Regions from separate parts of the Caballeronia sp. SBC1 genome, predicted to be linked through region 1. Evidence: riboswitches for the same ligand, from Rfam matches in the RefSeq annotation. Region 1 holds a riboswitch; the other holds the start of a gene.

The links. A riboswitch is a leader RNA that binds a small molecule or an ion and turns the genes downstream of it on or off. The one in region 1 is predicted to bind glycine.
Region 2: another riboswitch for glycine. It lies ahead of gcvT (glycine cleavage system aminomethyltransferase GcvT); the one in region 1 lies ahead of SBC1_RS23935 (D-amino acid dehydrogenase).

The regions. Positions count from the first base shown of each region.
Region 1 covers NZ_CP049157.1:1,321,588-1,324,998, reverse strand. The annotation lists gene SBC1_RS23940 (mechanosensitive ion channel family protein) at 1-803, shown strand, start outside; glycine riboswitch at 1,264-1,360, shown strand; gene SBC1_RS23935 (D-amino acid dehydrogenase) at 1,506-2,723, shown strand; gene SBC1_RS23930 (LysR substrate-binding domain-containing protein) at 2,752-3,411, opposite strand, start outside.
Region 2 covers NZ_CP049156.1:3,903,675-3,907,085, reverse strand. The annotation lists gene gcvP (aminomethyl-transferring glycine dehydrogenase) at 1-314, opposite strand, end outside; gene gcvH (glycine cleavage system protein GcvH) at 384-764, opposite strand; gene gcvT (glycine cleavage system aminomethyltransferase GcvT) at 833-1,957, opposite strand; glycine riboswitch at 2,089-2,223, opposite strand; glycine riboswitch at 2,267-2,389, opposite strand; gene SBC1_RS17495 (ABC transporter six-transmembrane domain-containing protein) at 2,434-3,348, opposite strand.

The sequences.
Region 1 (3,411 bases):
TCCTGGGCAGCATTGAAGATCGCTACAGTCATTTTCCCTTTGCAAGCCAGAGACCGATCAAAAGCTTTCTGCAGATAGCCGCCATTGTCCTGTACGTGCTTGCACTGATTGCCGTGGTCTCCGTGCTGCTGCATCGATCACCGGCCAATTTCCTCACTGGCGTGAGCGCGATGACTGCGCTGCTGATCATTATCTTTCGCGATTCGCTGCTGGGTTTTGTCGCCAGCATTCAACTGGCCGCATACGACATGTTGCGCGTCGGCGACTGGATCGAGGTTCCCGGATTCGTGGCTGACGGGACAGTCATCGACATCTCGCTGAACACGATCAAGGTTCAGAATTTCGATAATTCCATTGTCATGCTGCCGAGCTATGTGTTGTTGACGAACAGCGTCAAGAACTGGCGCGGCATGGTGGAATCCGGCGGACGGCGGGTCAAGCACGCGATTCATCTGGACATTGAGAGCATCAGGTTTTGCGACGATGAACTGCTCGTCAACCTGAAGGCGAGCACAGCCTTTCGAGTGCCGTTCACCGTGCCGGACGATGGGCATCGCCTGACTAACCTTGGGATGTTTCGCGTGTATCTGATGGAATACTTTCGCCAATACCCGGCGATCCGACAAGATATGTCGCTGGTGGTTCGCCAGTTGCAATCCACCAATCAGGGTCTGCCGCTGGAAGTGTTCCTGTTCGTGAACGAGACGGACTGGGAATCGTACGAACAAATCCAGTCCGATATGTTCGACCACGTCTACGGCATCTTGCCGCTGTTCAACTTACGCGTCTGGCAAATGCGCTAGCGGCGCCGGCTTAGCGTTCGGCGAACGCGGTCGCGCGCCCGCTATCCGGCCAACCCCTCGACAATACACACGACGACGGTGAAAGCGCCTATGCAGGCGGCCAGAGTGGCTGCTGCCTTCGAAAAAGGGGTCATGCCGGCCTCCAAAAATCTGTTAAAGGAAGCGCATTTTATATTGAATTGAAAGCGAAAAGAAATAATTGTATTAAATGAAAGATTAAGAAGATCATGGGTCGTCTGCGGCGACTATACGGATGCTGATCCTCGCATAATCATTAAGTATCCTTATTATTTCTTAACTAAAAAAGGCCGAACTGGTCTGCATCGAGACCTGCGTCCAGCGTTTCCCATTGACGCCGGCGATTAGCCGCCAATAGCTCCGCCCCAATCGATCCAAGTCGACACAAGTCGACAGCCCCCTTGCCTATCTTATTTTTAGACGGTATCTTGGCGGGGTTCCAATCGCTAGCGCGGGAGAGACTGTCACGGCAACACGGTGACGGCGCCGACGGAGCAACCGCCCCGGAAACTCTCAGGCCCAAGGACCGCGCAGCAGGAACATCTGGAGAGCGGCGCTTTAATGCGCCCACCGACGGGGATGTCGTGCGTGCAACGCCACGACTGAAACTCTCAGGTACACGGACAGATGGGGCATTAGACGCCGGAAATCCCGGCGATGCCCAACTTTCATCTGGACCTTGTCATGTCACAAATCGCCATCATTGGCGCCGGTATTACCGGCGTCACGACCGCTTACGCCCTCGCCGAACGCGGCCACGACGTCACCGTTTTCGAGCGTCACCGATACGCGGCGATGGAAACATCGTTCGCCAACGGCGGCCAGCTTTCCGCCAGCAACGCCGAGGTCTGGAACAGCATGGCCACCGTACTCAAGGGCCTGCGCTGGATGTTCACGCGCGACGCACCGCTGCTGATGAACCCCGCGCCGAGTTGGCACAAGTATTCGTGGATGGGCGAGTTCCTGCGCCAGATCCCTAACTACCGCGCCAACACCGTCGAGACAGTGCGCCTTGCCATTGCCGCGCGCGAGCATCTGTTCGGGATTGCCGAGCGCGAAGGGATCGACTTCGATCTCGAGCAGCGCGGCATCCTGCATATGTACCAGCAGAAGAAGGACTTCAATACCGCCGCGAAAGTGAACCAGCTTTTGCAGGCAGGCGGTCTTGACCGGCGCGCGGTGACAAGCGACGAAATGCGCGCGATCGAACCCACGTTGCAAGGAGATTTCCACGGTGGATTTTTCACACCGTCCGACTCGACCGGCGACATCCACAAGTTCACGCGCGGTCTGGCCGAAGCTTCCGAGCGGCGCGGCGTGCGCTTTCACTACGACACGCAGATCGCGGATATCCAGCAGCGCGGCGACGGCCCATTCGCCATGCGTGTGCTGCACGGCGGCAGCGCGGGTAACGAGCAGCAACATGGCTTCGAGCGCATCGTGGTGTGCGCCGGCGTGGCAAGCCGCCAGATAGCGTCGATGCTCGGCGACCACGTGAATATCTATCCCGTGAAGGGGTATTCGATCACCGTGTGCCTGGATGACGCCGCGAGTCGCGAGGGTGCGCCGTGGGTCAGCCTGCTCGACGACAGTGCGAAGATTGTCACGAGCCGCCTTGGCGCCGACCGTTTCCGCGTAGCGGGTACGGCTGAAATCAACGGCTTTAATCGCGACATTCGCTCGGACCGGATCGCACCGCTTGTCGACTGGACGCGGCGCTATTTTCCGGGTGTCGCGACATCGCGCGTGATTCCCTGGGCGGGCTTGCGGCCGATGCTGCCAAGCATGTTGCCGAAGGTCGGAAGCGGCAAGCGGCGCGGCGTGTTCTACAACACGGGACACGGGCATCTGGGATGGACGCTGTCAGCCGCGACGGCGCACAGCATTGCCGAGCGCATGTAAATTCGCGGGACTGGCTCTGTAAGCCGGTTTACGCGAACTTGGCCGCGCTCGCCCGTAGCGGCCGCTCAACCGGAGCATCAAGCACAAGCCGACCGAACTCCTGCGCAGCCAACGTAGGTTCACCCTTGCCCCATAGCAACCTGAATTCCGCTTCCGGCAAGGGTGGCAAACCGTACTGCCCATCGACAACCACAATGCCCGGCTCGAGGTCATCGCGTGTCAGCGGCGTGATCCCGAGCCCGGCCATCACGGCGGCGCGAATACCCGACTGACTCGACGATGTAAACGCGACATGCCAGTCCACCGGCTGGCCATCGAGCGCTTCGAGCGCCACTCGCCGATTCACACACGGCGCCGGAAAAAATGCGAGCGGCAGCGACGCCCCCGTGCGCGCTTCGAAGGATTCGGCCGCCGCCCAGACAAACCGCGTACGCCGCAACACAATACCGTCAGCGTCCCGATCCGTTTCTCCGTGCACGCACAGCACCACGGCCAGATCCAGTTCGTGCGCGGCGACCATTGCCTGCGAGTCGAGGCTCATGCCCACGCTCACGTCCAGCCGCACGTTCGGAAATGCCCGGGAAAATTGCGTCAGCAAAACGGGGAGCCGTTCTCCCATGAAAATATCCGGCGCTCCAAAACGGACGACACCGGAAGCCGGAGAGGATCGAAAGCGCTCGGTGACCGC
Region 2 (3,411 bases), on a different replicon from region 1:
TAATAACCCTGCCCAATATAGTTTCTGAACACCAGGTTCTGATCCGCGAGTTTCCTCAGCGATGCCAGCGCTTCCGCCTCGCTTTTCGGCTGCGTGAACGCGCCGAGCGGCAGCGTTTCGTGGCGTCGGATGGACTCGGGAATCACCGCATCGATGAACGCCGCACGCGACGCGAAGCCGAGCGTTTCGAGCATGGCGTGCTGGTCGGCCGCATCCGGGCCAATGTGCCGCTGGGCGAACGCATCGTGGCATTCGAGTGCGGCGAGGGACAAGGATGAGCGGTTCATCAGACGGTCCGGGTGTTCGAGCTTCATGAGAGTTCCTGCTGGTGCGGCGTGGTTTGCTATTGAGCGCTAAACGCGCCGCACGTTCGTTGAGAAGTTTTACTCGCCGATCGAGGCGCCGTATGCAGCGGCATCGATCAACCGATCCGTCTTGGCGTCGGCGGCGGGCTTGATCTTGAAGAGCCAGCTTTCGTACGGCGTGCCGTTGATCTGGTCCGGCGTGCCGGTCAGCGCATCGTTCGCGCCGACGATTTCACCGGCCACGGGAGCGTAGATATCGGATGCTGCTTTCACCGATTCGATCACCGCGACGGCATCGCCAGCGGCAACCGTCTTACCTACCGGCGGCAATTCGATGAACACGACATCGCCCAGTGCTTCCTGCGCGTGATCCGTAATACCGATCGTCAGGGTGCCGTCGGATTCGGTGCGCACCCATTCGTGCGATTCGGTGTATTTGAGGTCGGCCGGGATGCTCATGCGGATGCTCCAGTTGGTCTATAAGGGTGGGACGTGCGCGGCTGTTTCAACAGGTTGTTAAGGGCGCTTCAAAGCGCCGCCAACACCTTGCCGTTGCGCACGAAAGGCAGTTTTACCACGCTTGCCGGCAGTTGTTTGTCGCGGATCACCACGTGCACTTTGTCGCCCGGTTTCACGCTCGCCGGCACCCGGGCGAACGCGATGGATTCCTGCATCGACGGCGAGAAAGTGCCGCTCGTGATCTCGCCTTCGCCGTCGGCTGTGACGACTTTTTGGTGAGCACGAAGCACGCCGCCGGCGCGGCCGTTTTCCTTCTGCAGAATCAAGCCGACAAAGCGCGCCTTCGATCCATTTTTTTCCAGCGCCGAACGGCCGACGAATGCGCGGTTCGCATCGTTCAGGTCGACAGTCCAGGCGAGACCGGCGTCGAGCGGTGACACCGTGTCGTCCATGTCCTGACCGTAGAGGTTCATGCCGGCTTCGAGACGCAGTGTGTCGCGCGCGCCAAGGCCGGCGGGCTTCACGCCTTGCGCGATCAGCGCGTTCCAGAACTTTTCTACCTGCGTAGCCGGAACCACGATTTCGAAACCGTCCTCGCCCGTGTAGCCGGTGCGCGCGAGCATGACGTCGCCGAACGAGCTGGCCGGGAATTGCACGGCGTTGAAGGGTTTGAGTTCTGCGGTCGCGTCGCGCGTTTCCGGCAGCACTTGCCAGACTTTTTCGCGTGCGTTCGGTCCTTGCACGGCGACGATCGCGAAATCGCGGCGCGGCGTGATGGTCAGTCCAAAACCGCCTTCAGCGTTCAGATGGCCGAACCACGCGATGTCTTTCTCGGCCGTGCCGGCGTTCACGACAACGCGGTAGTTGTCATCGGCGAAGTAATAGACGATCAGGTCGTCGATCACGCCGCCTTCCGGGTTCAGCAGGCAGGAATACAGCGCCTTGCCGGGAACGGTGAGTTTGTCGACGTTGTTGGCGATCGCGTACTTGAAGAACTCGCGTGCTTTGTCGCCAGTGAAATCGACGACGCGCATGTGCGACACGTCGAACATGCCGGCATCGGTGCGCACCGCGTGGTGTTCGTCGATCTGCGAACCGTAATTGACGGGCATGTCCCAGCCGCCGAAATCCACCATGCGTGCGTTGAGCGCAAGGTGAGCGGCGTGCAAGGGCGTGTGTTGAAGATCAGACATGGAGCGGGCCTCGGGCGTGCGCGAAAACAAAAAAGGCCATGCGTCGAACCCGCTCGGGGTTTCGGCTTTTTCCTGCTGCATTGAATAACGCAATGCAACATGCAAAGCCCAAACCGCGTAGCGATCCGGTACATGACCCCTCTGTCCTCGGTACCTGAGAGATTGCACGCTGTTCGCCGATAATCCGACGTCCAACGCGCGCCCCTTCGGTGGGCATCTGGCTGGTACTTCCTGATCAGCCGATGCCGCTCTCCAGAGTTCGACTTTCCGTTTTTGGCGCCCAACCAAGGCGCAATTCAAATACGGAACTTCGACGCGGCCGGTCCTTTTGCCTGAGAGTTTGTGGGTGTGCCCCTTCGGCGGCGCGGCTTCGTTTTTATGTCGTTTTGAACACCAACGACCGAAGCCAGCGCTCTCTCCCGACGCGTGCGGCGAATTTACGCGACCGAATTCACCTTGTCAAACGGCAGCGGCCCTTAATCCTTGCTGAGCCCAGGATCCACGCGCTTCCCGATGTCACGCAAGCGCGCGAGTTGATCGACCATGTACGGTGCTTCGTCGAGGCTGCTGACAAAGGTCCAGAGATACGTCATCACCGCATAGACATGCCCGGCCTTGACCGCCGGCGCCAAGGCCAACTGGCTGATGGCGATGACAAACAACACGGCCGCCACGGAACCGACAAAGAGAAACGCCGCGGCTTCACGGTTCGACAGATGGATTCGCAGCTTGGAAAGCACACGATAGTGCCGTTTCAAGGTGAGCGTACCGACCTTCGCGACCAAGCCGATTTCCTTTTCCAGCCGGTCATTCAGCCGCTGATGCAAGCTCTGGTTGCGTCGTGCAAAACGCGGCAGCAAGGCGATGCACAGCATCAATCCAATCAGGCTGGCCACGCCGATCCACGGCTCGATTGCCAGCAACATCGCCACGGCGCCCACTATGGATACAAACGCGGTGACCATGGTCGGCACGTGTTTTTCGAAGAAATCGACAAACTCTCGGGCCAATACCACGCGCGCCGCAGCCGTCGACGTGCTTTGGTTTTGCAGCCGCTGATTGAGGATCACCGGCACCGCCAGATCGGCGTATATCCGCGTGAAGGTGCGCGTATCCACGGCCCGGCGCGCGGCACCGACCGCCCAGAACGCCAATACAATCGCAGCGTAGAACAACGCGTGGTGAGCGTCGCCGCGCATGATCGAATCGACGGCGAATCCGGCGAACAACGGATAGGCGAGTAACAGCGCGTTCTCCAGTGCGACGAGCGACAGCGTGCAGAACAGCTTGCCCGGATAGGCCCGGGCAATGGCTTTAAGTGTTGATGCGGCGGATTGCTGAGCGACCTTTTCGCTCTCAACTATCCGGATTTCTGGTGTGACGAATGACATGACCGTACCTTGGGTAAAATCGACGCTATAATTTGAGCGACTGCTCAAATTATAATTGAGCAG